One region of the Enterobacter sp. WI-ESBL-E8 genome, then DNA from elsewhere that is predicted to be linked to it. Evidence: predicted binding sites of a transcription regulator. Region 1 holds the regulator's gene; each other region holds the start of a gene.
The links. The regulator Fur, encoded in region 1, represses iron uptake genes when iron is present. The targets are predictions, from matches to a motif close to ATAATAATGAGAACNACTATCAA.
Positions count from the first base shown of each region.

Region 2: the regulator Fur is predicted to act here: its motif matches at 6,438-6,460, upstream of ftnA (non-heme ferritin).
Region 3: the regulator Fur is predicted to act here: its motif matches at 3,615-3,637, upstream of zupT (zinc transporter ZupT).

Region 1 is NZ_JBRWXJ010000001.1:1,367,789-1,377,628, reverse strand. It holds gene ybfF (esterase) at 1-184, shown strand, start outside; gene ybfE (LexA regulated protein) at 313-600, shown strand; gene fldA (flavodoxin FldA) at 756-1,286, shown strand; gene fur (ferric iron uptake transcriptional regulator) at 1,577-2,023, shown strand; gene chiQ (ChiQ/YbfN family lipoprotein) at 2,131-2,460, opposite strand; gene chiP (chitoporin ChiP) at 2,508-3,923, opposite strand; gene glnS (glutamine--tRNA ligase) at 4,370-6,037, opposite strand; gene nagE (N-acetylglucosamine-specific PTS transporter subunit IIBC) at 6,207-8,228, opposite strand; gene nagB (glucosamine-6-phosphate deaminase) at 8,557-9,357, shown strand; gene nagA (N-acetylglucosamine-6-phosphate deacetylase) at 9,413-9,840, shown strand, end outside.
Region 2 is NZ_JBRWXJ010000001.1:3,052,386-3,062,225, reverse strand. It holds gene livM (high-affinity branched-chain amino acid ABC transporter permease LivM) at 1-1,072, opposite strand, end outside; gene ACWHWP_RS14565 (ABC transporter permease subunit) at 1,084-1,998, opposite strand; gene ACWHWP_RS14560 (branched-chain amino acid ABC transporter substrate-binding protein) at 2,098-3,219, opposite strand; gene ACWHWP_RS14555 (YecA/YgfB family protein) at 3,645-4,313, shown strand; gene tyrP (tyrosine transporter TyrP) at 4,347-5,558, opposite strand; gene ftnA (non-heme ferritin) at 5,802-6,299, opposite strand; gene yecR (YecR family lipoprotein) at 6,626-6,964, opposite strand; gene azuC (stress response protein AzuC) at 7,200-7,283, shown strand; gene ACWHWP_RS14530 (DUF2766 family protein) at 7,392-7,643, shown strand; gene ACWHWP_RS14525 (anaerobic C4-dicarboxylate transporter) at 7,685-9,028, opposite strand; gene ACWHWP_RS14520 (non-heme ferritin-like protein) at 9,619-9,840, opposite strand, start outside.
Region 3 is NZ_JBRWXJ010000001.1:4,229,430-4,239,269, reverse strand. It holds gene ACWHWP_RS20065 (fimbria/pilus outer membrane usher protein) at 1-1,751, opposite strand, end outside; gene ACWHWP_RS20060 (fimbrial-like protein) at 1,830-2,405, opposite strand; gene zupT (zinc transporter ZupT) at 2,829-3,602, opposite strand; gene ygiD (4,5-DOPA-extradiol-dioxygenase) at 3,799-4,587, shown strand; gene ACWHWP_RS20045 (glutathionylspermidine synthase family protein) at 4,667-5,827, opposite strand; gene ACWHWP_RS20040 (DUF1190 family protein) at 5,830-6,495, opposite strand; gene tolC (outer membrane channel protein TolC) at 6,690-8,168, opposite strand; gene nudF (ADP-ribose diphosphatase) at 8,373-9,005, shown strand; gene ACWHWP_RS20025 (DUF1249 family protein) at 9,002-9,424, shown strand; gene cpdA (3',5'-cyclic-AMP phosphodiesterase) at 9,452-9,840, shown strand, end outside.

The DNA of each region.
Region 1 (9,840 bases):
TACCCTCTTCATTCGTGGCGGTAACTCTCCTTATGTTACCGACGCGTACCGCGACACCTTGCTGGCACAATTCCCGCAGGCGCGCGCCCACGTGATTGCCGGGGCCGGACACTGGGTTCATGCAGAAAAACCTGACGCCGTGCTGCGCGCCATTCGCCGCTATCTCGCTGATACTGCGAATTGATTAAAAAGAGAGCGACTGGAAGGCTGCGGGCTTCCAGTCGTTGGCGTGCCGTTTTTGGTGATGTATGATGGCGCGCTTATCGCCCGGGCATTAGCAGGGCGGCGTGTTTCCCCCGAAGTCTCAGAATCATGGCCAAAGAACAAACGGACCGTACGACACTAGATCTGTTCGCGAATGAACGTCGACCGGGACGACCCAAGACGAATCCGCTTTCGCGCGATGAACAGCTGCGTATCAATAAACGCAACCAGCTTAAACGCGATAAAAATCGTGGGCTTAAGCGTGTCGAACTGAAGCTTAACGCCGACGCCGTCGATGCGCTTAACGAGCTGGCTGACGCGCGAAATATCAGCCGCAGCGAGCTCATTGAAGAGATGTTGATCGCCCAGCTTGAGACGTTACGCAGCCAGGCATAAGTCTGAAAATCCCCTTTATCGCCCTTTTCATGTAGCACGGAGTGCAGTCCTGCGCGATAGCTGTTTCCGCAGGGTTGCCAGTTCTGCTATTATTGCCCTTATCCGTGGCCGAATTGCGCCACCATACTATTAAGTTTCAAGAGGTTATTTTACTCATGGCAATCATCGGCATTTTCTTTGGCAGTGATACCGGCAATACCGAAAATATCGCAAAAAACATTCAAAAACAGCTCGGTAAAGACGTTGCTGATGTGCATGACATCGCCAAGAGCAGCAAAGAAGATCTCGAAGGCTATGACATTCTTCTGCTGGGTATTCCAACGTGGTACTACGGTGAAGCCCAGTGCGACTGGGATGATTTCTTCCCGACGCTGGAAGAAGTCGACTTCAACGGTAAGCTGGTCGCCCTGTTTGGCTGCGGCGATCAGGAAGACTACGCCGAGTACTTCTGTGACGCGCTGGGGACTATCCGCGACATCATTGAGCCGAATGGCGCCGTGATCGTTGGCCACTGGCCAACTGCCGGTTACCACTTCGAAGCGTCTAAAGGCCTGGCCGATGACGATCATTTCGTGGGTCTGGCCATTGACGAAGACCGTCAGCCAGAGCTGACGGCAGAGCGCGTTGAGAAATGGGTTAAGCAGATCCGTGAGGAACTGCACCTGGACGATATTCTTAACGCCTGATTTTTATCGCGGCGCAGCGGCGGCTGCGCCCATGCTCTAGGTCAAACCGATTAAATTAATCGCTACAATCTTTTAACTTTTTCGCCCAGACCTGTACAATGTCTCCCTGATAAACGTGGTTTTCCATTGAGCAAGTTTGTTGGTGATACCACGTTTTTATAAGCATATTTTGCCTGAGACTTGCAGTTTTCATTTAGCCATGGCAGTTCTATAATGAGACGCATTATCCCGGGTGCATTTTCTGTCACTTCCTACAGAAGTGAATCGTTTAGCAACAGGACAGATTCCGCATGACTGACAACAATACCGCATTAAAGAAGGCTGGCCTGAAAGTTACGCTTCCTCGGTTAAAAATCCTCGAAGTGCTTCAGGGTCCAGACAATCACCATGTCAGTGCGGAAGACCTCTATAAACGTCTTATCGACATGGGTGAAGAGATTGGGCTGGCTACCGTCTATCGCGTGCTGAACCAGTTTGATGACGCGGGCATTGTTACCCGTCATAATTTCGAAGGTGGTAAATCTGTTTTCGAACTGACCCAGCAGCAGCACCACGATCACCTGATCTGCCTCGATTGCGGCAAGGTCATTGAATTTAGCGATGATTCCATTGAATCACGCCAGCGTGAAATCGCCGCACGTCATGGCATCCGCCTGACCAACCACAGCCTGTACCTTTACGGTCACTGCGCTGAAGGCGACTGCCGCGAAGATGACCACGCGCACGACGCAAAATAATCAGTCTTCATACTCTGAGCCAGCCGCAAGGTTGGCTTTTTTTTCGCCTGTTTTCAGGTATAAAAAAGCCCGGTAAGCATAGCGCCACCGGGCATGGTAACAGCAGGTTAGTTACTGTTATTGCTGCGGATCTCTTTCCAGATCTGGTCGCAACGCTTCGCCACTTCCTGATCGTTACCGGTTTTACGCGCCTGGATACAGGCCTGGTAATCCATCACGCGAACATTTTCCTGCGTTGCGAACTGCTCATGCGCCTTCTCTTTTTTCAGCACATTCAACACGCTCTGGCAGGCCTGAATTTTCTCCGGCGAGCCTTCAGCGGTATTGATGCACGCGCTATAAGCTTCCTTCAGCCGGGAATCTTCTTTAGGCGCCTGGCTCTGAGAACACGCCACCAGCCCCGACGCCAGCAGCGCGACAATTACAATTTTTTTCATCATGTGCAGTCTCCGGTCCGGCGGGCGCTAACCCGCCGGACGATTCATCAGAAGATGGTGAACGGTGCGATAACCATGAATTTCACGTCACGTTCATCCTGGAAGATGTTGTTATATCCGCCACCGTAGCTAGGCAGGTCAGAATGGTTGTCATACTGGGTGAAGTGCAGTTTGAACATTGTGCCCTTGGCTCTTCCATCCTGCAGTACATACGCAGCATCCAGACTATAGGCGGATTCCTTCAGGCGCTGGCTCTGATCGTAGATTGGGGCACTACTTGGTTTAGCATCCCAACCGTAAGCATAGGAAGCCCCCACTGACCAACCTGCAAGATTCCAGTTTTTGAGATCGTACATCGCCCCGAAGAAGACTGCTTTTTCACCATTGGCGTTAAAGTCAGAACGGTTATCCCACCAGATATCCAGGCGACCGTTAGAAGATGCATAGGTTGGTGTCATGCGCTGTAAGAAGAAGCCCTGATTACCATCAGCTTTGACCCACGTGCCTTCAAGACGTAGATCCACCTGGCCAATCTTGTAGCCAAAGGTTAAAGCTTGCAGCCAGGCCGTGCCGTCATATAAGTCCCTGGCAAGTGCCACTTCATCGTTGGTACGCAGGTTATTTTGTGCGTCTGCTTTATCTCGCGCACCATAGAATTGATAGCTGGTCGAAAGTGGGCTTCCGGCGATATCGAACTTATAAGATGCTTTGGCAAAATACTGGTCCATGTATCCTTGTGCCTGACCAAATGCCGCTTCCAGCACCAGATTATTTTTGAAATCGTACTTAGCACCAAGAGAATGAAGATAATCTACCCGCGTTTTACGATCGCCCTGGTAGAACTTGTCCATTTCGATATGCCACGGTGCTTTATACTCGTTGGTCCACATATAAGAGAAGCTCAACGCACCCGCATCACCGTAGTCAAAGTTAGCCCCGGCTTCTGCACCCTGATAGGTGCCTGGCATAAAGCTCCAGTGCGGCGCTAACAGCGTCTGGCCGGTGGGCTGAATATAGCCACCGCGCGCCCACACCGGGCCGTATTTAAATTTCGCTGCGGCCTTATAAAGGCTGATTCCGCTCTTATCCCCGGACCAGTCTTCTTTATAGGCTTTGTTGCTGGAGGAGAAGGCAATTTCGTTCGGGTGGCCGCTGTCGCCGTTTTCCGCCATTTCGATTGCCGTGAACGCAGCAATATCCAGACCGAACATATCCGCGGCATAACCCGACTGGAAGTCCAGGTTGGCGTTCCAGGTGGAGTGAGAAAGGTTAGTTTTGTATTTGTCTTCAGTGACGTCTTTACGGTCACGTTCACGCTGCCAGTAATAAATACCGCCCGTGAGGGTAGAATCTTCGATGAAACCCGCGGCTTTCGCCTCTGGTGTAACGACCAGGCCCGACATTGCTGTCACACCGGCAATAGCCAGCGCCAGCGCACTACGTTTGCCACTGAACGTACGCATAGATTATTCCTCTTTGACGAATTAAAACGCCTGAAACGGCGAAAATAAAAAAGACCAAATGGTCAGGGGTAGTTATAAATACCCTCGAATTAACTACCGTCTTTAGGTTATTTTTCGCGACGCGAATTATCAATGCTTTTCAGCGGACAAAAGTCAGGATTATGACGAAGTGCACATAATTGGTAGTGCTTTGTAACATTTACCGGAGGGCGAGATTTGGCGGGGCAAGCCATTAAATTTCAGAGGGTAAGATCGTTAATTGCTGTTACTTTTTACAAATTGCGTATTGATGATAAAAAACAAACTTTTTTCAGAAAAATAAGTAGCACCACATTGACCTGATATTTTCCACGATATTATTACCCCCCTGCTTTAACGATATGATCGTTAAATAAAAAAACGCCGCAATAAGCGGCGTTTGTCTCTCATTGACCAATGCAGCGTTATTATTCGCCGATTTTGGTCCAGGTATCACGCAGACCCACGGTACGGTTAAATACCGGTTTTTCCGCCGTGCTGTAACGGCTGTCCAGGCAGAAGTAACCTTCACGCTCGAACTGGAACGCTTTACCCGCTTCAGCGGCTTTCAGGGAAGGCTCCGCATAACCCTGCTTGATCACCAGAGATTCCGGGTTGATGGTCGCCAGGAAGTCTTCAGCAGCACCCGGGTTAGGCACGCTGAACAGACGATCGTACAGACGAATTTCCACCGGCAGCGCGTGGGATGCGCTCACCCAGTGAATAACGCCTTTCACCTTGCGGCCGTCCGCCGGATCTTTACTCAGCGTTTCAGCGTCATATGAACAGAAGATGGTGGTGATGTTACCTTCCGCGTCTTTCTCTACGCGCTCTGCCTTGATGACGTAGGCATTACGCAGACGCACCTCTTTACCCAACACCAGACGCTTGTACTGCTTGTTGGCTTCTTCGCGGAAGTCAGCACGGTCGATCCAGATTTCACCGCTGAACGGCACGTCGCGGCTGCCCATTTCCGGTTTATTCGGATGGTTAGGCATGGAGACCAGCTCGCTTTCACCCTGCGGATAGTTCTCGATAACCAGCTTCACCGGGTCGATGACCGCCATCGCACGCGGTGCGTTTTCGTTGAGGTCTTCGCGAATGCAGGATTCCAGAGAAGCTATTTCAATGGTGTTGTCCTGCTTGGTCACGCCGATACGTTTGCAGAACTCACGAATAGACGCGGCAGTATAACCACGACGACGCAGACCAGAGATGGTCGGCATACGCGGGTCGTCCCAGCCCTCAACGTGCTTGTCGGTCACCAGCAAGTTCAGCTTACGCTTGGACATCACGGTGTATTCCAGATTCAGACGAGAGAACTCGTACTGACGCGGATGCACGGGAATGGTGATGTTATCCAGTACCCAGTCGTACAGACGACGGTTGTCCTGGAACTCCAGCGTACACAGGGAGTGGGTGATGCCTTCCAGCGCATCGCTGATGCAATGGGTGAAGTCGTACATCGGGTAGATGCACCACTTGTTACCGGTCTGGTGGTGTTCAGCAAATTTAATGCGGTACAGCACCGGATCGCGCATCACGATGAACGGAGACGCCATATCGATTTTGGCGCGCAGGCAGGCTTTGCCCTCTTCGAAGCCACCGGCACGCATTTTTTCAAACAGCGCCAGGTTCTCTTCAACGCTGCGATCGCGGAACGGGCTGTTTTTACCCGGTGCGGTCAGCGTACCGCGGTATTCACGGATCTCGTCAGCAGACAGCTCGTCGACATACGCCAGACCTTTGTTGATAAGCTCCACCGCATAGGCGTACAGCTGATCAAAATAGTCAGAGGAGTAGCAGATATCGCCAGACCAGTTGAAGCCCAGCCATTGCACGTCGTTCTTAATGGACTCAACGTATTCGATGTCTTCTTTTACTGGGTTGGTGTCATCGAAACGCAGGTTGCACTGTCCCTGATAGTCCTGGGCAATGCCAAAGTTCAGGCAGATAGATTTTGCATGCCCGATATGCAGGTAGCCGTTCGGCTCCGGCGGGAAACGGGTATGAATTGTGGTGTGCTTACCACTGGCCAGATCTTCATCGATGATCTGACGAATAAAGTTACTCGGGCGGGCTTCTGCCTCACTCATCGTGGATTCCTCAAAGCGTAAACAACGTATAACGGCATATGATCTTATAAGCCGGACGTAGTGACAACCCTTAAAACGGCTCTGAAGAAAATAATGGGGGCATTTGCTGCAAAAAAAAGCGGCGGAGGATAACCCCCGCCGCTTAAGGCATGACTCTACTCAGGAGCGATTACTTGCCTTTAATCTCATACAGAGGCGTTTGACCCGCAACAACCTGACCTTTCGCCTGAATGACCAGGCCACTGAAGTCATCGATGTTGCTGCAAACCACCGGGCTTATCATGGAGCGCGCGTTGGCGTTCAGGAAGTCCAGATCCATTTCCAGAACCGGCTGACCAGCCACAACTTCAGCGCCCTCTTCCACCAGGCGAGTAAAGCCCTGACCGTTCAGCGCAACGGTATCGATACCCATGTGGACAACGATCTCCGCGCCATTTTCGGTTTCGAGGCAGAACGCGTGGTTGGTGTTGAAGATTTTCACGATGGTACCGGCAGCAGGAGACACAACGGTTTTGTCCGTTGGTTTCACCGCAACACCGTCACCGACCGCTTTGCTGGCGAACGCTTCATCAGGTACCTGCTCAATCGCAACGACCTCACCGGTCACGGGAGACACCAGCGCGGCAACCGTTTTGGCATTAGGTACCGCCTGCGGTTTCGCAGCTGCAGGAGCGGCAGCAGGCGCAGCGCTTGCTTCAGCGGCTGCAACCGGGCCGGTCGTTTTCATTGCGTTGGCAATTTTTTCCGCAACGAAGCCGACGATGATCTGCACGCTGGTTTTGTTCAGGCGGATAACACCGGACGCGCCCAGGCGTTTCGCCAGCGCTTCGTTCACCAGAGAAGAATCTTTCACGTTCAGACGCAGACGGGTGATACAGGCATCAATACCGGTCAGGTTGTCAGAACCGCCAACTGCGGCAATGTACTGACGCGCCAGACCTGATACGTCCTGCTCCTGAGCACCGCTCACGTTCACATCCTGACCATCCGCTTCGCTACCGGCCACGGCCAGTTCACGACCCGGAGTCATCAGGTTGAATTTGGTGATAGTGAAACGGAACACCATGTAGTAGATCGCGAAGAACACCAGACCTTGTGGGATCAGCATCCACCAGTGGGTTGCCAGCGGGTTACGGGAAGAAAGCACCATATCCACCAGACCCGCACTGAAGCCAAAGCCCGCAATCCAGTGCATGCTTGCCGCGATAAACACGGAGATACCGGTCAGCACAGCGTGGATCACGTACAGTACAGGCGCCACGAACATGAAGGAGAATTCCAGCGGCTCGGTGATACCGGTGAAGAAGGCCGCAAACGCGCCCGCCATCATAATACCCAGCACTTTCGCTTTGTTTTCTGGACGCGCGCAGTGGTAGATCGCCAGCGCAGCGCCTGGAAGACCAAACATCATGATTGGGAAGAAGCCTGCCTGGTAACGACCGGTAATACCGACAACCGCTTTACCTGCTTCGATGGACTGTGCGCCACCCAGGAAGTTAGGGATATCGTTAATACCTGCAACGTCGAACCAGAATACGGAGTTCAGCGCGTGGTGCAGACCAACCGGGATCAGCAGACGGTTGAAGAACGCGTACACGCCCGCACCGACGGAGCCCAGTTTCTGGATGTGTTCACCGAAGTTCACCAGACCGTCAAAGATCACCGGCCAGATGTACATCAGGATGAACGCAACGAAGATCATCACAAAGGAGGTCAGAATAGGCACCAGGCGACGACCGCTGAAGAACGACAGCGCTTTTGGCAGCTCTACGCTACTGAAGCGGTTGTACAGTTCGGCAGAGATGATACCCACAAGGATACCGACAAACTGGTTGCTGATTTTACCGAATGCCGCCGGAACCTGGTCCGCCGGGATTTTTTGGATCATGGCCACCGCTGCAGGCGAGCAGAGAGTGGTTAACACGAGGAAACCGACAAAACCGGTCAGCGCAGCGGCACCGTCTTTGTCTTTGGACATACCGTAAGCCACACCAATCGCAAACAACACGGACATGTTGTCGATAATGGCGGAGCCAGACTTGATAAAGAACGCCGCCAGCGCGCTGGTGTTACCCCAGCCGTTGGGGTCGATCCAGTAGCCGACACCCATCAGGATGGCTGCGGCAGGCAGCGTGGCGACCGGCACCATCAGTGCGCGACCAACCTTTTGTAAATAACCTAGAATACTCACTTTCTTCCCCCTATGAGACCCCGTTTAAGGCATGTTCTCAGCTCTGTTTTTTATTGTGTCACGAACTATATATACAGTTGATGATTCACTGGCATTGTGAGTGTGTGAAAAATTAATTCGTATCGCAAATTAAACGCGTACTTTTTGTGATTTTTGTCACCAAATATCGTTTATCACCCTCCCTTTCACTGGCTAACAACGAAAACTTATTTTATCATTCGAAAAATCAAGACGGATTGATCCGGCCTGAAAGGTTCCAGGTTACGCTTAAGCATCAGGTTCCGATAGCCATCCGCCCACTCTTCTACTTTAACTCTTGAGGTGAACAATGAGACTGATTCCCCTGGCAACTGCTGAACAAGTCGGCAAATGGGCCGCTCGCCATATCGTTAACCGCATTAACGCGTTCAAACCGACCGCCGATCGTCCTTTCGTCCTTGGCCTTCCGACGGGTGGCACACCGCTGACCGCGTATAAAGCCCTGGTGGAGATGCACAAAGCAGGCCAGGTTAGCTTCAAACATGTCGTGACCTTCAATATGGACGAATACGTCGGATTACCGAAAGAACATCCGGAAAGCTACCATAGCTTTATGCACCGCAATTTCTTTGATCACGTTGATATTCCGTCTGAAAATATTAACCTGCTGAATGGAAACGCGCCGGATATTGACGCAGAATGCCGTCAGTATGAAGAAAAAATCCGTTCCTACGGTAAAATCCACCTGTTCATGGGCGGTGTAGGCAACGACGGTCATATCGCGTTTAACGAACCGGCGTCCTCTCTGGCTTCCCGTACGCGTATTAAAACGCTGACCCATGACACGCGCGTGGCAAACTCCCGCTTCTTTGACGGTGACGTTAACCAGGTTCCAAAATACGCCCTGACCGTAGGCGTAGGCACCCTGCTTGATGCCGAAGAAGTGATGATTCTGGTCCTGGGCGGCGTGAAAGCGCAGGCGCTGCAGGCTGCCGTTGAAGGCAACGTGAACCATATGTGGACCATCAGCTGCCTGCAGCTGCATCCTAAATCAGTCATCGTTTGCGACGAGCCGTCCACGATGGAGCTGAAGGTGAAAACGCTGAAATACTTCAACGAGTTAGAAGCTGAGAACATCAAAGGTCTGTAATTGAATAACCGCCTCTTCATCAAGAGGCGGCCGCTTTTTTTAACCGGGGGTCGTTATGTACGCTTTAACCCACGGTCGGATTTATACCGGCCATGATATTCTGGATGACCATGCGATTGTTATCGCCAATGGCCTGATTGAACGTGTTTGCCCGCTGGCAGAGCTGCCGCCGGAGATTGAACAGCGCTCACTCAATGGAGCAGTAATCTCCCCCGGTTTCATCGACGTACAGCTGAACGGCTGCGGTGGTGTGCAATTTAATGACACCGCCGATGCGGTGACGGTCGAAACGCTGGAAATCATGCAGAAAGCTAATGAGAAATCAGGCTGCACCAGCTTTCTGCCAACGCTCATTACCAGCAGTGATGACCTCATGAAACAGGGTATCCGCGTGATGCGCGAATACCTGGCCAAATACCCTAATCAGGCGCTGGGCCTGCACCTTGAAGGGCCATGGCTGAATATGGTCAAGAAAGGGACGCA
Region 2 (9,840 bases), 1.7 Mb from region 1:
CGACGATGGCGAGGATCAGCGCGGATTCAAAAAACGTGAATGAGGTTGGGTTCACGAACCCCTGGTAGGTCGCGAAGAACACCCCGGCAATGCCCGCGGTTGACGCGCCCAGCGTAAACGCCGAGAGCTTGACCAGAACATGATTCAGCCCCATTGAGCGACAGGCAATTTCGTCTTCACGCAGGGCTTCCCACGCCCGGCCAATCGGCATTCGCGTCAGGCGGTGCTTGATATAGAGTACCAGCATCACCACCAGAAACAGCACCGCATAGATAAAGATAAATTTCATGTTCGGGTTGTAGGTCAGGTGGAAGAACTCGTGAAACGGCACCCCACCTTCTTTCGCGCGCCGACCAAATTCCAGACCGAAGAAGGTGGGGGGAGGGGCCGAAACGCCGTTAGGCCCGCCGGTGAAGGTCAGCCAGTTGTTCAGGATCAGGCGAATAATCTCCCCGAACCCAAGAGTGACGATGGCCAGATAGTCACCGTGCATGCGCAGCACCGGGAAGCCGAGCAGGGCACCCGCGGCGGCGGCCATGATTGCCGCCAGCGGCAGCATGCTCCAGAAGCCCAAGCCGAGATACTGGTACCCCAGCGCCAGGCCGTAAGCGCCAATCGCGTAGAAAGCGACGTATCCCAGGTCCAGCAGACCGGCCAGACCCACGACGATGTTCAGCCCGAGACCCAGAAGCACGTAGATCAGCCCGAGGATGGCGACGGTCAGCACATATTTGGTGGCGACAAACGGGAAGCAAACCGCAAGGGTAATCACCAGAGGAATAATCCAGCGCATGCGGCTTTTGTATTCCGGTGGCCGGACATACACGCCTGCGCTATCGGCCTCGAAGCGCGCCTGGAAACGGGCGCCGGCAGGGGTACCTAAAAAAGCGCTCAGCAGAAAACGCCCCAGCATCACAATGCCGACCATCCAGGCCAGGCGCTGGCCGGCGAAGTTAAAGCTGTACCCGTCCAGCACCACGCCCGCAATGGGGCCGAAGATAATTAGCGCAATCAGCCCGGAGAAAATCGCGTCCAGAATGCAGCGTCTAAGCGAAAAAGTGTGCGATACCATGTCGTTCTCCCTCACACTTTGGCCACAATTGGGCGCCCAAGCAGCCCCTGGGGACGGAAAATCAGGATCATCACCAGCAGCCCAAACGAGAAGACATCCTTATAGTCGGAGTTCACCATGCCCGAGAACTGCGCTTCCGCCACGCCGAGGATAAGGCCGCCGAGCATTGCGCCGGGCAGAGAACCGATGCCGCCCAGTACCGCCGCCGTAAAAGCTTTTATGCCGATCACAAACCCGACGTAGAAATCAAAGGTGCCGTAATTCATGGTGATCAGCACACCCGCCAGGCCGGCCATCGCCGCGCCGATGACAAAGACCAGCGAGATGATCCGGTCGGTGTTAATGCCCAGAATGGAGGCCATTTTTCGGTCCTGCTGCACCGCGCGGCACATCCGCCCCAGCCGGGTATGGTTGATTATCCAGGTGAGCACCAGCATGCCGGCAAACGAGGCGAGCAGAATAAACACTTTGGTGTAGGTTATCTGAACGAACCCGTCGCCCAGATGCAGACGAATAACGCCGTCCAGCATGGTTGGCACCCCCTGCTGGCGCGGGCCCTGGCTCAGCTGCGCGTAGTTTTGCAGGATAAGCGACATCCCGATGGCGGAGATAAGCGGCGCCAGGCGCGTGGAGTTTCGCAGCGGCTTGTAGGCGATACGCTCGATGGTCCAGCCGTACACCCCGGTTACCACAATGGTGAATACCAGCGTCCCGAGGATCAGCAGCGGGAACGACTGCAGGCCGAAGAAAGAGAGCAGCGCCAGGCCAATGGCGCAGAGATAGGCGGAAATCATATACACTTCGCCGTGGGCGAAATTAATCATGCCGATAATGCCGTACACCATGGTGTAGCCGATGGCGATCAGGCCGTAGACGGAGCCCAGCGTTAAGCCATTAATTAACTGTTGCAGGAAGAATGTACTCATTTTAGCGCGCTCGTTTTATAGGCTGCGCGAGCCGCGCAGCCTGATGTTTATTACGCGCCGGCAGGCAGGCCCGCCGACGTTGAGCGTGACTCCGTCCCGTTACTGCACTTCCTTATATTTTCCTTTGTCGTCCCACTGGTAAACCACATAGTCAGAGACCTTCAGGTCGCCTTTGCTGTCCCAGGCTTTTTTGCCCATTACCGTGTCGACGGAGTTGGCTTTCAGCCACTCGCTGGCTTTGGCTGAATCCTTGCCGCCGGTGGCCTTGAAGGCCGCTGCAATCGCCTGTACGGAAGCATAGGAGTAGAGGGTGTAACCTTCCGGCTCGAATTTACCGGCGCGGAATTTCTCGATAACCGCTTTACCGTCCGGGATCAGGCGCGGATCTTTACCGAAGGTCATGTAAATGCCGTTGGTGTACTGCGGGCCGCCCGCGGCGGTGACCATCTCTTCGTTGACGATACAGTCCCCGGAGAAGAATTTCGCCTGTACGCCCTGTTCACGCATCTGTCGAACCAGCGGGCCGGCTTCAGGGTGACACCCGCCGAAGAACACCACGTCCGGTTTTTGTGCGCCAATTTTGGTGACCAGCGCGTTGAAATCTTTTTCACCGCGCGAGAGACCCTCGTACATCACATCCTGAACCCCGCGTTTCGCCAGCGCCGCTTTGGTGGCGTCAGCCAGGCCTTGTCCATAGGTGTCTTTATCGTGAATGATGACCACGCGTTTGGCTTTCAGCTTGTCGATGATGAAGTCGCTGGCAACCTGTCCCTGCTGGTCATCGCGGCCGCACATGCGGAACATGTCGCTCATGCCGCGTTCGGTAATCAGCGGGTTGGTCGAGCCGGGGGTGATGGCGATGATCCCCGCATCGCTGTAAACCTCGGAGGCGGGCATCGTGGAAGAGGAGCAGAAATGGCCGACCACGGCGTTGACTTTATCCTGGTCAACTAAACGGTTGGCGACGGCCACGGCCTGCTTAGGCTCGCAGGCGTCATCGCCCTGAACCAGTTTGATCTTCTCACCGTTAATGCCGCCGGCAGCGTTAATGTCTTCAGCGGCCTGCGTTGCGCCGTGCCAGTACTGATCGCCATAGGTGGCATTAGGACCCGTGAACGGCCCGGCCACGCCAATCACAATATCGGCCCTGGCGGAAAACGCCGTCACCAGGCAGCCGGCCAACACGAGAGAAAGAGGAGTTCTGATAAATTTCAGCGACATTATTATGTTCCTTAGCAAAGAGGTTTTTGCACCACGGCGTAAACCCAAACGCCCGACGGCGCAGCCAATCCAAAACGTGAACAAGAACAAAATGCACTAAACGAACAAGATACAGACGGCATCCTGCATATTACGGCGAGGTTTCCCTGCGCAGCATCGCGCGAAGAACAGCAAGCAAAAACGTTGCCAGAATGGTTAACCCATTGACGGGCCTGTGACCTGTTTGAGTATAGAGCGCCGCGTTATGCCGCCCTGCGGGAGGAGAAGAAATTACAGCGGAGATCACATATCGTTAACAATAAAGCCCATAAGTTGTGCAAAGGTCACGATTTGCACGTTTTTGCAGCAATAAAGACCTAAACTTCCGCCCGTAGAGGCGGGAGATATGTGTTAGGATCGTTTCCTTTTTATCAGGAGTGTCAGCGATGACTGAAGGCCCATTAAATGAAAGCGAAATGGCGTGGCTTGAAGAGACGTTAATGTCTTACGGTCATGATGATGCGTCCGTTATTGACGTGTCCGAGCTGGACGGCATGCTCACCGCAGTGCTTTCCGGCCCCGTTGTCGTTGAGCCAGATGCCTGGCTGGTGGCGGTATGGGGTGGCGAGAAATACATTCCACGCTGGAAAAACGATCGTGAGATGAACCGTTTTATCGATCTCTGCTTTAAGCACATGAACGATATTGCCGAGCGCCTGAGCGAATATCCGGATCAGTTTGAACCGATGTTTGGATATAACGACGTAGACGATGAAAGCTATACCGTTGTGGAAGAGTGGTGCTACGGCTACATGCGCGGCGTGGCGTTGACGGACTGGTCAGCCTTGCCGGAAGCGCTGAAGGCCGATCTTGATGTGATTGCGCTGCACGGTACGGAAGATAACAGCGAAAAGCTGGATGAACTGTCCGAAGAGGAGTATATCGCCAGCATCGAGAGCATCCAGCCTGCGGCACTGCGTTTATATCAATACTGGGTCAACAACCCGCAGCAGCCGGAAGTGAAGAAACCGACGGTGAACGGCACCAAGGTTGGGCGTAACGATCCGTGTCCTTGCGGCAGCGGGAAGAAGTTTAAGAGCTGCTGTTTGCACTGATAAAAAAGGGGCTGATGATAGCCCCTTTTTTATTTAACCCACTTCCGGCAGCATTCCCGCTGCAATCAACACCTGCACCAGAATAATCACCACTCCACAGGCAAACACAATGCACAGCAGCGGTTTTCCCCCCGCCACGCGGTATCCCTGCTGCGGATGCTGCTGGCGGCTCTTCCATGCCAGCAAGGAAGGGAGGAGCAGAGCAAGGACCGACAGCGCCACCCCTGCGTATCCCAGGGCCATCACAAACCCGCGCGGATAAAACAGTGCGAATGCCAGCGGCGGCAGGAAGGTGATTGCCCCGGTCTGTAAGCGTCCTGCGGCGGTATTGCGACGCTGGAACAGATCGGCCAGGTAATCGAACAGGCCAAGCGCCACGCCCAGGAACGAGGTCGCCAGCGCCAGGTCGGCAAACAGGTGTACCGCCAGCTCAACGTGCGGGGAGGTGACGACCTCGCGCAGGGCCAGCAGAAAACCGTTCAGGCCAGCGTGCTGTGCCATCAGCCCAATAAAGGTTGAAGAGTCAATGCTGCCCAGCGTGACCAGCTGCCAGAAAATATAGGCGATCAGCGGGATCGCGCTGCCGATAACAAAGACGCGGCGCAGCTTGCGAATATCGCCGTTCATATAGCTGACGATGCTCGGCACGCTGCCGTGGAAGCCAAACGAGGTGAAGATGACCGGGATGGCGGAAAGCGCCAGCCCTTTTTCCAGCGGCAGCGTTAGCAGGTTGACCTTGTGCACGTGCGGCGCCAGCAGGACCAGCATGACAATCAGGAACAGAATTTTGGCGCTGAACAGAAAACGGTTAAACAGATCGACAAGCGATGTTCCCACGCAGACCACGCCGCCGCCGATGAGCGCAAAGAAGATAGCCCCCGTCGCAGGGGTAATGTCAGAGCCGAACCAGTCATTAACGCTGGAGGCGATCAATTCCCCGGCGCCGCTGATGTAGGCGGCGGTCAGGGCATACATCAGGAACATCATGCTAAAGCCGGTTATCCACTGGCCGTAACGTCCCAGGTAGCGCGCCGCAAGTGAACCCAGGCCGGTGTCGGCGGGCACGTGCTGGTAAACCTCAAGCAGCAGCAGGGCGGTGTAACACATCAAGGCCCAGAGCGTACCCAGCAGCAGCAGGGTCATGCCAAATCCCACGCCTGCGGCCGCCAGGGGCATTGCCAGCATTCCTGCGCCAATTGTCGTTCCGGCGACGATAAAAATACTTCCCAGGGTTCTGTTTTTCACGCTTTCCTCTACAACGACTCTACATCGCGACAAAATCTGCGGCGCAGAGTAAGGGAAAAGCGGCAATTCGTCAAACCACCGTTACAAGGGGTGTAATGTAAGGTTTACGCATTGCGCTGCCGCCAGTCCGACGTGGGGCGAAGGTCAGGCGTGACGTAAACAAGGCGTTCAGGGAAAAATGCGGGTTTTGATGCGGGGGGAAGGTAAATTAACGCGGTGCCGGAAACCAGCACCGCATTGATATTAATTCTGCGTGTCGAGAGTGGAAAGTTCTTTATCAATAAAGTAAAGACCTTCGCCTGATTTACCGACCAGAGATAATTTATCCAGAACGGATTTAAACAGCTTCTCTTCTTCGTGCTGTTCTGCGACGTACCACTGCAGGAAATTAAAGGTTGGATAATCCTGGCTGGTCATAGCGGCATGAACCAGTTCGTTAATTTTCTGCGTGATCAGCTGCTCGTGCTCGTAGGTGGCGCGGAACAGTTCATCGAGAGAATTATATTCAGCAAAAGGGGATGTCACGGTTTCAATGCGCGGCAGGCTGCCCGTATCTGTCAGATAATCAAACAGACGCTGCATGTGGGTCATCTCTTCCTGAGCGTGACGACGCAGAAACGCGGCTGCGCCTTCGAAGCTGTGGTAGCTGCACCAGGCGCTCATCTGCTGGTAGAGGAGAGACGAAAAAAGCTCAAGGTTCATTTGTGCGTTGAGCTTGTCGATCATTTCAGTTTTCAGCATGGTGGCGCTCCGGTTTATTATTTCTGGTTCACAATGAGCGACACTATAATTTGTTATTTAATTATTTGCAAAACGTAAAATATTTATTTCTTTATTTAAAATACGAATGGGAATAAAACGCATTGGCGATATTTATATATATTAATGAGAATTGTTTTTGTTCGTAATAAATATACCCTAAATAATTCAGGTTGCATGCAGGCGGCAAGGGAGTGAATCCCCGGGAGCTTACATAAGTAAGTGACCGGGGTGAACGAGTGCAGCCAACGCACAGGCAACGTGAAGTATGACGGGTATAAAGTGCCAGCAAGCGCTGGCAGCCTCGATCAATACCACGGATTATTTGACTTAGGGTTAACGGCGTACCCCATACATTTATACTGGATGGTCACGCTCTCGTTCAGACACAACGCGCCGCTGGTCAGGGTGCAGGTTTTAATGGGCTGACCATAGGCTGATGCTGTGGCATACCCCATACTCTGACACGCTTTTGCCGCCGTTCCGTTATTCACATACTCATCGGAATACGCATTTTGCAGCACTGCCTGGCCGTAGTCGAGGCGGACGATGCCGTTCGGCGCGTCGAGGCTGCTGACTTCAGCCTGGCGGTTAATACTGCATCCTGCGAGCAGCAGGAGCATGCCGGCTACAATGACTCTTTTCATGGTTCGCTCTGAGTGGATGGAAATACGATATCGTACCCGCAGATGCCCGCTGCAATGCCTGGAATAGCCGGACATTCTGCCCTCACTCTTTGCAACGGGTCAGAGATGAACGCTTTCAGGCTACACCCTGAGAAAAATTGTGATGAATGTCACAAAAATATTGATTTTTGTGATAGTGGTCATATTATAGGCACGTTGATAATAAAGTTGTATAACAAGTTAATGGAGCCTCATCGTGAAACTGCGCAAAATCCTGAAAAGCATGTGGGCCAATTACTGCCGCACGTTCAAAGACGTGCCGCCGGGCGCCATGTTCTGATAAAAAAACCTGCTTCGGCAGGTTTTTTTGTCTCTGCAGACGACGAAGGGGAGATGAAAGGGGCTGCGTTTTGCTACTATGGCCGCCTTTAAATAAGGAGAACGCCCCATGTCACAAAACCTGAGCGCCGATCAGGAGCTGGTGTCTGACGTTGTTGCATGCCAGCTGGTTATCAAACAAATCCTTGATGTTCTGGACGTGATTGCGCCGGTTGAAGTGCGCGAGAAGATGTCTACGCAGCTGAAAAACATCGATTTCGCCAGCCATCCTGCTGCCGCTGACCCGGTTACGCTTCGTGCGATCCAGAAAGCCATCGCGCTGATTGAGCTGCGATTCACGCCGCAGGGTGAGTCCCACTAACGCGGGAAATGGGCGACGGCACGTGTCGCCCGTTGATGCCGCTAAAAGAACGTCTGGACCAGCAGGTAGCTCGCCGCGCACGCGCAGCTTACCCCAATCAGCCCCGGCAAAATAAAGCTGTGGTTGATGATAAATTTGCCGATGCGGGTGGTGCCTGAACGGTCAAAGCCGATGCAGGCCAAATCGCTCGGATAGGTCGGCAGGACAAAATAGCCGTATGAGGCCGGGAAAAAGGCGATCAGCATTTTCGGATCGATACCCAGCATAAGGCCCATCGGCGCAACGGCCGTCAGCGCAGCCGCCTGGCTGTTCACCAGTTTAGACACCAGAAACAGGACAATCGCATACGTCCACGGGTGGCTTTTCACCACGCCTTCCAGCGCCAGCTTTAGCTCGTCGAGATGCGCCTGGAAAAAGGTATCGCTCATCCACGCCACGCCGAACACCGAGAAGATCGCGACCATTCCAGCCTTGAATACCGCGCCGTTAGAAATCGCGGACGCATTGACCCTGCAGGCCATCAGCATCACGGCGCCCGCAATCAGCATCATCATCTGGATGACAAGGTTCATCGACAGCGCCGTCATTTTGCCTTTCAGTTCAAAGGCGGGGCGCAGTTCAGGAAATGCCCCCAGCAGAACGACCACGGCAATACCGGCAAAGAAAATCCACGTGGACCAGTAGGCCTGTTTTGGGAAGCGTTGATCCATTAACGTCTCCGTTCCGCCATAGATAAACTCGCGCTGCTTTGGATCTTTCAGCTTTTCCTGAAACTCTGTGTCGTCAGCCAGGTCTTTTCCGCGGCGCAAGCTCCACAGGGCCGCAATGGCCACGCCGAACAGTGAAGCGGGAACCGACACGGCGAGTATTTCAAGTATCCCCCACGCGTGACCGATCCCATGCTGGGCCGCCAGGATGGAGACCAGCGACACGACGGCAACGGAAACGGGGGAGGCCGTAATCGCCATCTGCGATGCCACCGATGCCACGGCCATTGGGCGCTCCGGGCGGATCCCTTTTTTCAGCGCGATATCTGCAATGATGGGGAACATGGTGTACACCACGTGCCCTGTCCCGCACAGGAAGGTCAGCATCCAGGTGGTGAACGGGGCGAGCAGGGTGATGTGCTGCGGGTGTTTGCGCAGCAGACGTTCGGCAAACTGCATCATGACGTTGAGGCCGCCCGCCGTTTGCAGGGTAGCCGCGCAGCCAATCACCGCGAGAATAGTCAGCATAACGTCGACCGGCGGCTTGCCTGGCTGCAGGCCAAAGACAAAACATAAAATAAAAAGACCAATACCGCTTATTAACCCAAGCCCCATCCCGCCGAAACGTGTACCCGTCAGCAGGCAGAGGAGAATGACAACAAACTCAATGGTGATCATGATGCTCCCTCGTCAATGATTATGTAATTAAATAAATCATTACACGTTGTAGGGTTAATCATTGGGAGCAAGATCTGATTTGTTAAATTTCAGCAAAAGCAGGAGGTTGGAGATAGGAAAGGGAGTCCAGCCTCCGGTGGGCTGAGGGATCCCCATAAAATAATGCCTGCTCAGACGGCCCCCTCGCCCTTGAGGGAGAGGGCTGGGGTGAGGGGGAACATACGGCTCTGGTGGTCATTCCGTTCACTTTATGTTCGTTGCTACTCTGTAACGACATGACCTGTGAACGTGCCAGGGTGGCTCAATCGCCACCACCCTGGCGACCCGGGCTTCCGGCGGTAAATCGCCGCTTCGCGGTGCCCTCAGCTTATTCCTTCAGGCTATCGGGTCGGGCATGAGCCTGCATCCCTGCAGGCCACGCCCTCTCGGCGCATCCCTGCGCCTCGCCCCGGCCCTACGGAAACGCTTCGGCGATTTACAGCCGGTCCAGGTCATCGCTGTAAGTTATTCACTTGCCTGATACAAAGTTCATCGCTTCAGATTAATAAATTTCTGGGAAACCCTCAGCCCGGTTGGAGCAGATTAAAAACTCAGTGGTGTTGCACCGCCACAATGTCGAGCAGATGACGGTCGGTTTGCTCAGGGCATAAACCCGCCTGCTGCGCATGATGAATCTCATCCGCCAGCGTCTTCAGCAGCATGCCGTCCTGCTGCTGCTCTTTGTCCATATCACGTAAGAACGTGAGGGTGGTCATGTCCTGCTGCGCTCTGGCTTCATCGGCCAGTTTGCTGAGCGTGCTGCAGCGTTGTTC
Region 3 (9,840 bases), 2.9 Mb from region 1:
TACATAATGCTGCGACTCTGTTCCAGCGGAAGGGTGAAGGAGAAGTAGACCTGATTTTCGTCGCTGTCGTCCCAGCGGACCCGGCTTAGCGCCAGCGATGCGGATAAACCTCTTAAATTGCCAATATCAAAATTGCGGCTCACCGAAAAGGAATAGTTCGTGTTGCTGCTGTTGTCCCAGTAGGTGTTACGGGTGACGTTGAAATAGGTATTTAAGGCCAGAGAATCCAGGTACTGGTTGAAAGAGATAACATAGCTCTCTTTTTCGTTTGTCGTTGAGGTATCGCCGTCCCGGGAGGCGAGATATTCGCTCATTGAGACATATTCTTTATCCGAGAATCGATAACCTGCGAAAGTAATCTGGCTGCCGGTTGCCTCAAAGCGTTTCGCATAGTTCGCGCGATAGCTGTAACCACGCTGTTTATCATTTTTTTCCCGATGCAGCGTGGCCTCAGCGCCCGTCACATCAAAAGATATCGAACCGAGCGAATCCAGGTTGAAGCCGATACCGGTGGTCATGGCCTGATAATCATCAGATGTGAGCATGGTACCGCCATAAAGCGAAACGTTACTTAACCAGCCCCAGGAGAGCTCTCCTGTCCAGAAAAGAGGGTTATTGATGTCGTTATGGCCCGTAGCGGTAGGTTTACCGACGGACGTTTTATAACGCACCTGGCCTTTTCGGGTCAGGAAGGGAATTGAGGATGAACCCACCTGGAAGGTGGTTTTGCGCCCATCTTCCTCTTCGACCATTACGTCCAGCTGTCCCTGGTAGGTTTCACCCAGGTCAGAAATTGTGAACGGGCCCGGCGCGACGGTTGTTTGATAAAGAACGCGGCCAGACTGGGAGACGGTCACTTTGGCATTGGTCTGCGCGATGCCGGTAATTTGCGGAGCATAGCCTTGTAAATCTGGCGGCAGCATACTTTCATCACTTTCCAGCGATGCGCCCGTAAAGTGGAAGGTATCAAAAATATCTGAACTTAAGTCGTACTGCCCCAGCTTCATTTTTGATGACAGCGAAGGGATAGGGCGGTAGAGATAGGTCCGTGCCAGACTGCTGTCGCTGCCCGTAGACTCGCCGTGTCGAAAGTTTTGATTGTACTGATAATCTGAACGTAGACGCCAGGCACCCAGGTTAAGCCCGAGCGTACCGTAGGCGCTGACATTCTGGCTGTCGTCGCCCCCGTGCGGATCGTACTGGCTGGCATAGAGATTATAATCGAGTAAAACGCCCGCAATACCTTCATCCCAAAATTCCGGCGGCGTCCAGTTTTGCGCCTGATACTTCATCCATGCCTGGGGAACGGTGACGGAAAGCACCATTGTCCCTTTATTAAGGGAAAAGCCCAGCTCCGGAAAAGTCGAAAGATCAAGGCAACGTCCGACCTGTGAATAATGGAGTCGCGAAATAAAATCGGTGCTCAGTCCGAAATCGGATAGTTGACCGGCATTCACACAAATTTGCGAACCGCTTTCGTTTTCCGTTGCGATCCATTCCATTGTTGCGGATTGAGGCAACGTGTTTTTATTCACCTGAATGCGGACCAGATAGCTACCCGGCGCGATGTGGCCTTTTTTCTCGAACTGGGAAATATCGATATTACTTCGGTCTTCAACGTCAATCATATCTGTGTTGAATTCAACCGCGGAAACTGGCAACACGAATAATGCTGAGTAAAGTGTGGCACTCAGCGAATGCTTAATAAAAGCAGAGAGGCGAGAGAGTTGATGCGCTGAGTGTTTTAGCATAAATCCGTTTCGCTTTTAAAAAGAATGCATAAAAGCCGATGAGTCCTTCATCGGCTACGTTTTCAGACGACAATCAAATTACTTGTATTCAAGAATATAGTTCGCCTGGGCCTGAACGTTACCCGGGGTAGCCGTGCTGCCGGACACGGGCTCCATACGGGCTTTGAAGTTCAGTTCCTGATAGGCATTTGTGGTTGGGAATGACACTTCAATCGGTTTACCCAGCGTGACTTTATTGCTGCCGCTGTCCAGCAAGCGAATGCCTACACCTGTTGCACCGCCAATGTTGCCATCGAGGGTGTTTTTCATCAGGCTGGTGTCAGTCGAATCGGTACTTGCGGAGGCAAAGGTGACCTTCACTTTGTCGATCGTGGTGGTGGTTTGCCCGGTCGTTGTAGAGAGAATGCAATCCTGCAGGTGGATATTTACGTCAACCGGCAGCGAGTTTTTACCGCTGTTCAGCACGCTATCCGCGACTTCGCCTAATTCAATGGTCTGATTTTCATCTCCCGGGGTGATAGAGCAAGGCGCACTGATCACCTCACCGGTAAACGTGATCTTCCCTGAGCCCTGGTTATCTGCCGCCACAGCAGTAAATGACAGGCCAGAAAGCAGTGCCGTTGTCGCAACTGCCAGAATAGTCTTGTTAAACATGAAGATATAATCCTTTATCTAAGATTGGATGGCGCAATAAGTTTAATGAATTAATATTGCAACACATTTATTTCATTAAAGCGGTCGAAATATATCAACCACAATATGGATTATCTCGTGAGCATTTCTTAATGAGCGATTTAGATGTGGTTAATATATTTTTTGAGATTATGAGAGGGATGGATACCTTTTCTATAAAGCCAGAGGCTAGGTTTAAATAGTGATTAACATCAACCTTTTGAGTTTTTTTTAATACACGGAGTGGTAATTGTTTTACGGAAAATAGTTATAAATAATATTTCTTAAGTGAATTCTATGGTGTTCAGAAAGTATGGTGCCGGACTTTGTATCATTAATACTGATAGTTGGCATTCACTGACATTAGAAAAAATTGCGCTCCCTTAATAAGGGGAGCGCAACCGTTCAGCCAATACCCGCCGATTGTAACAAGACGAGGCTGAATCCCATTACGGACATGCCGCACAGCACGCCATAGCTGGGGTTGTTATTAGGGTCGATCTCTTTTGCCAGCGGCATCAGCTCATCTACCGAAAGCGCGACCATAATCCCGGCTACCGCTGCCATGATGGCTGCCATCACAACGGGGGAGACCAGGCTACCCAGGATCAGCCAGGCCAGCACGCCGCCGAGAATTTCTGCCATCCCTGATATCCCTGCCCAGAACACGGCGGTGCGCTTTGAGCCGGTGGCGGCGTAAACCGGCCCGGCGACGGCCAGTCCTTCAGGAATATTGTGTAAGGCGACCGCCAACGCGATGCCAAAGCCCATTTCCAGATTGCTGCTGGCCGTCACGTAGGTGGCGACCCCTTCCGGGAAGTTATGCAGGCTGATGCCCAGCGTCAGCAGAACCGCTGTTCGCTTAATATTCCGCGGCATGGGCGTTACGTTTTTCTGCATTAAATCCTGCGGGTGCGCGTGCGGTAGCATACGGTCGAGGGCAAAGTATCCCAGCAGGCCAAAGACAAACATGCCGTAACCCAGCAGCGGAGACATGCCTTCTGTACCCAGTGCGGCAGGGAGCATCTCCATCAGGGAGATGAGCAGCATGATCCCGGCAGCAAAGCCCAGTGAAAAGGCCAGTACGCGGTTAGATGGCTTCTGGCCAAGCACGCCGAGGATCGCACCGATGAAGGTCGCGGCGCCCGCCAGTATGGTCAGGATCAAGGGGACTGACATGCATTGCTCCTTATGATAATGATTCTCATTAATAGTAATGATTCATTGTGTGCAAAGCGAGAGAGGGAGCTCCGTTTTACACATTCCTTACATTCAAATTTCCTGATGATGATCTTCACGCTTATCTGCGTTCATCTTTGCCCGATTGGGCGTAATGTAGCACCATTAAATTGACACCTTCTGTAAGGATATCACCATGACTTCTTCCCGTATGCCAGCCCTGTTTTTAGGCCACGGTAGCCCAATGAATGTTCTGGAAGACAACGTCTATACCCGCGCATGGCATCATCTGGGCGAGACGCTGCCGCGTCCAAAAGCAATCGTGGTGGTGTCTGCGCACTGGTTTACCCGTGGGACGGGCGTAACCGCGATGGAAACGCCAAAAACCATTCATGATTTCGGTGGTTTCCCGCAGGCGCTGTATGATACGCATTATCCGGCCCCCGGCTCGCCCGAACTGGCGCAGAAGCTGGTGGATTTGCTGGCACCTGTCCCGGTCGCGCTGGATAAAGAAGCCTGGGGCTTTGACCATGGCTCGTGGGGCGTGCTGATCAAAATGTATCCTGAAGCGGATATCCCGATGGTGCAGTTGAGTATCGACAGCACCAAACCCGCGGCATGGCACATGGAGATGGGCCGTAAGCTGGCATCGCTTCGTGATGAAGGCATTATGCTGGTGGCGAGCGGCAACGTGGTGCATAACCTCCGCACGGCGCGCTGGCACGGTGAAAATACCCCGTACCCGTGGGCAACCTCTTTTAACGACTACGTAAAAGCGAACCTGACCTGGCAGGGCCCGTTCGAACATCATCCGCTGGTGAACTATCTGGAGCACGAGGGCGGTTCGCTCTCTAACCCGACGCCGGAGCACTTCCTGCCGCTGCTGTACGTTCTTGGCGCGTGGGATGGTCAGGAACCGGTGACGATCCCGGTCGACGGAATTGAGATGGGGAGTTTGAGTATGTTGTCGGTGCAGGTAGGGTGAAAACATGCCCGGTGGCGCTACGCTTACCGGGCCTACAAAACCGTAGGCCGGGTCAGGCGAAGCCGCCACCCGGCAGATCTTACTCCACAAAGATGTGCGGATAGAAGCGTGACAGATCCTGCGTGATCAGCGCGCGATCTTCGCGGATGCCAATCCCGGCAGGTTGATCGTTGATGAGCCAGCTGCCAATCAGCGTATAGCTGTCGCCAAATTTCGGCAGTTGATAAAATTCCTGGACGATCATGCCTTCCTCGCCGTAAGGCCCTTCAACCGCTTCCAGCGTCTTACCGTTTTCGATGATCGACACGTTTGCGCCTTCGCGGGAGAAAATCGGCTTAACGACGTATTTTTCCATTTCTGGGAAATCGTCTTCCGCAAAGTAGGCTGGCAGCAGGTTCGGGTGGTTCGGGAACATCTTCCACAGCATTGGCAGCAGGGCTTTGTTGGAGATAATGCTCTTCCAGGCCGGTTCCAGCCAGCGCACGCCAGCATCTTCCAGCTTGGTGGAGAACATCTCACGCAGCATATATTCCCACGGGTAGAGCTTGAACAGGTTGCTGATGACCTGATCCTGCATATCCGTAAACTGACCTTTTTCACCCAGGCCGATATCCTCGATATAGAGGAACTCGGTCGCTACCTCCGCTTCGGCGGCGCAATCCTGCAGATACTGAACCGTTCCGCGGTCTTCTTCCGTATCGCGGCAGCAGGCGAGATGCAGCAGGTTGAAGCCATGCTGTTCGTGCAGCTCGGCAAAACGCTCAATCAGCTTTTCCTGCAGGCTGTTGAACTGGTCACTGCCTTCCGGCAGGTTTCCGGCATTGGCCTGGTCTTCCAGCCAGATCCACTGGAAGAACGCCGCTTCGTACAGGGAGGTTGGCGTATCGGCGTTATTTTCCAGGAGCTTAGGTTCACCCACGCCATCCCAGGCGAGATCGAGGCGAGAGTAAAGTGAAGGTTGGTTCGTTTTCCACGACTGGCGTACAAAGCTCCAGGTGTGCTTCGGAATGCGGAATTTGGTCATCAGCTCATCGCTGTCGATAACCTTTTCCACGACCTTCAGGCACATCTGATGCAATTCAGCGGTGACCTCTTCCAGTTTTTCAACCTGGGCCAGCGTGAGCTTGTAATAGGCGTCTTCACACCAGTACGGCTCGCCGTACATGGTGTGGAAGTTAAAACCGTATTCGGTGGCTTTTTCACGCCAGTCCGGGCGCTCGACAATACTGACTCGTTCCATAATCAGCCGCCCATTGAGCGAGTCGAAGACCCGGTCGCGCTGCGCTGCATGGTGGTTTGTTTCGCCACAGATTCACCAAAGCCACCGCGGGTGATGGTGCTGGTGGTTGCTGGCTTAGGTGCCATCGCCGTTTTAGGCACGGTCGTGGTACGGCCAGGCGTTGCTGCACCGTAGTTTTTACCGGTGGCGTCTGTGTATTTACCGTATGCCGGGCTGTTTGGGTTTTTGGAGCTAAACAGCGGCTGCTGCTGGTAGCCCGCGCCGCCGCTCATCATTCGGCCCATCATGTAGCCCGCCATCAGCGGCATCCAGAAGCTGCCGCTGGACTGCGCCTGCGCCTGGTTTTCCGGCGCCATGCCTGCCTGAGCAGGAGCCTGCTGGCACTGGCCTTCGCCAAATTCCGCCACGCAGTCTTCGCGCGAAGCATATTTCGGTGCGGTACGTTCCGCTTCTTTCAGCGCGCTGGTGTAGGCCGTCTTACATTCGGCAGCTTTACCGGTTGCGGCAGAGCAGTCGTCTGCGTTTTGATACATCGAGACCGTTTCGTCGCTTTGCTCACAGCCTGCCAGCATAAAGACGGCGGTGACCGCCAGTGCAACAGGGGTGAGGTGACGTGCGTTCCAGCTTTTGCGGAACGACGCGTGATTCATCGTTTTTGTCCGTTTCATATTTGTCTTCCAGGACCCAGTGGTAATAACGCTCAGGATAGAGGATGAGTGGTTGAAAATGAAGCGAAGAGGGGCGGAATCAGGGGGATCTTTACGTTGGCTTACGTTCGGGTGTGATTTTGCGCCGGGTGGCGCTGCGCTTACCCGGCCTACGATCAAGTAGGCCCGATAAGCGAAGCGCCATCGGGCAATGTTTAGTTACGGAACGGATTATTGCCTTTGCTGGCAGGCGCAGTGGTACGCGCAGCAGCTGGCTGTGCAGCAGGGGTATTGCTGTCACCGTTGAAGTTATCTACGGCGGCAACCTGCTCCGGGTTCTCCGGTGCAACGCTGTCCGGAGAGGTGGAGACCGGTTTACCCAGCGCGCTGTTCAGCATCTGCAGGTCTTGCTCGTTCAGCGTACCCAGAGCCTGTTTGATGTTCAGCTGGTTAATCAGGTACTGGTATCGCGCGCTGGAGAGCTGCTGTTTAGCGTTATAAAGCGTGGTGGTCGCGTCCAGCACGTCAACGATGGTACGTGTACCGACGGAGTAGCCCGCTTCCATCGCATCCAGGGAACTCTGTGCAGACACAACGGCCTGTTTATAGGCGTTGATGCTGCTGATCGAAGCGTTTACGTTGTTGAAGGAAGAACGCACGGTCTGCACCACATTGCGGTGAGCGCTTTCCAGTTGCTCGCTCGCGCCAACAAAGTTGTACTGCGCCTGTTTCACCTGGGAGTTGACCTGACCGCCCTGGTACAGCGGCAGGGAGAAGCTCAGGCCGACTTTGTTCTGGCCCTGGTTGCTGTCGTCATACTGGGCTGTGTTGGTTTTAGAGCCGCTATAGGTAGTATCAGAAACACCGGTAGACGCGCTCAGGCTCAGGGTTGGCAGATGGCCGTCCTGCGCCTGACGAATTTGCTCGCGGGCCAGGTCCTGGCTCAGACGCGCCTGCAGCAAGGTCAGGTTGCGGTTTTCCGCTTCTTTCAGCAGGGCGTTAACCGCCTGCGGTTTATCCGTTTTGAAGCTGTCCACGTTCAGGGACGCCAGTTCAGGATAGTAATTCCCGGTGACCTGGCGCAGGGATTCCAGCGCGTTATCGAGGTTGTTACGCGCGGTCACTTCGTTGGCCAGAACGGTGTCGTACTGTGAACGGGCGTTCTGCACGTCGGTGATCGCCACCAGACCCACGTTGAAACGCTGGGTGGTTTGATCTAACTGACGGTAAATAGCCTGTTTCTGCGCTTCGGTGTAGGAGAGCGCGTCAATCGCGCTCAGCACGTTAAAGTAAGCCGTGGCAGTGTTCAGGATCAGCGTTTGCTGGTCGGTCTGATAGGTCACATCCTGGATACCCGCGCTCTTTTCCTGCAGGGTCAGGGCGCGCCATTTGGACATATCAAACAGCGTCTGTGTTAATTGCAGTGAGGCGCTGGTAGCATTGGAGTTAACGCCGTTAGCGTCGCGGAAACCGTTGCTGTAGGTATAATCTGCACCTAAACCTAACTGTGGCAGCAATGGGCTACGCGCTTCGTTAATCTTTTCAAACGCAGCATCACGATCGGCCGCTGATTTACGTAAATCAGGGTTGCCCAGACGTGCCTGCTGGTAGACCTGTAACAGGTTTTCCGCCTGGCTCATTGCACTGAAGCCCGTCAGGCTCAGGCCGATAAGGATGGGGAGCAATTTCTTCATTTGCATTCCTTGTTGTGAAGCAGTATTAGCGCTGATCTAATTAAAAAATAATTGCCGATTCTAACAGAATCATCCACACCAAAAGGTTGGCGTTACGTGCCATCTGGCGGTAATTTGCACCAATCTATCATATAGCCTTACAAACGGCAGCCAAACAGCCTTGAAATTCACAATTTCATCACCATTGCTACCAGGACTCGACTCATGCAAAAACCAGAAAAGTTGCCCGTGACATTCGCCAAAAACGATGTAGAAATTATTGCACGAGAAACGCTTTATAGCGGTTTTTTTTCAATGGAACTTTACCGTTTCAGGCATCGCCTGTTTAACGGTGAAATGAGCGGCGAAATCAGACGCGAAATTTTTGAGCGCGGGCATGCGGCAGTCTTGCTACCCTTTGACCCAGTGCGCGATGAAGTTGTGCTGGTGGAACAGATCCGCATAGCCGCTTATGACGTGAGCGAGAGCCCGTGGCTGCTGGAGATGGTGGCCGGGATGATCGAAGAAGGTGAGTCGGTCGAAGACGTCGCCCGGCGCGAGGCGCTGGAAGAGGCGGGGCTGGTGGTGGGCCGCACAAAACCGGTGCTGAGCTATCTTGCAAGCCCGGGAGGCACCAGCGAGCGCTTGTCCATTATGGTGGGTGAAGTGGACGCCACGACGGCGGAAGGGATCCACGGTCTGGCTGATGAAAACGAAGATATTCGGGTTCATGTGGTGAGCCGGGAGCAGGCTTACCAGTGGGTAGAAGAGGGGAAAATCGACAACGCAGCGTCTGTCATCGCCCTGCAATGGCTACAGCTGCATTATCAGACATTACGAAACGAGTGGAAAAAATGAAGCGCTATACGCCTGACTTCCCAGAAATGATGCGCCTGTGCGAAACCAATTTCGCACAATTGCGCCGCCTGCTGCCGAAAAACGACGCACCCGGCGAAACGGTAAGCTATCAGGTGAGCAACGCGCAGTATCGGTTAACCATAACAGAATCAACGCGCTACACTACGCTGGTGGAGATTGAGCAAACGGCACCCAGCATTAGCTACTGGAGCCTGCCGTCGATGACGGTCCGCCTCTACCACGATGCGATGGTCGCTGAAGTGTGTTCAAGCCAGCAGATCTTTCGCTTCAAGGCGCGGTATGATTACCCGAATAAAAAGTTGCATCAACGCGACGAAAAGCATCAAATTAACCAGTTTTTAGCCGACTGGCTAAGATATTGTTTAGCACATGGAGCAATGGCGATTCCGGTTTGTTAGCGTCATAAACCTACCTAAGGACACCATTTGGAAAGCCTGTTGAACCTGACTGTTGCTGGTGGGGCGCCAGTCAGGATATTACAAATCACCGATACCCACCTTTTTGCCGAAAAGCATGAGACGCTACTGGGGGTCAACACCTGGGAGAGTTATCAGGCGGTACTGAGCGCCATTCACGCTGAAAATCGTGTATGCGATCTGATTGTCGCAACCGGCGATCTGGCGCAGGATCAATCCTCCGCGGCCTACCAGCATTTTGCTGAAGGCATCGCGAGCTTTAGCGTACCTTGCGTCTGGCTGCCAGGAAACCATGATTTCCAGCCTGCGATGTACAGTTCCCTCCAGGATGCGGGGATCTCTCCGGCGAAATGCGTTTTTGCGGGCGAACAGTGGCAGATCCTGCTGCTGGACAGCCA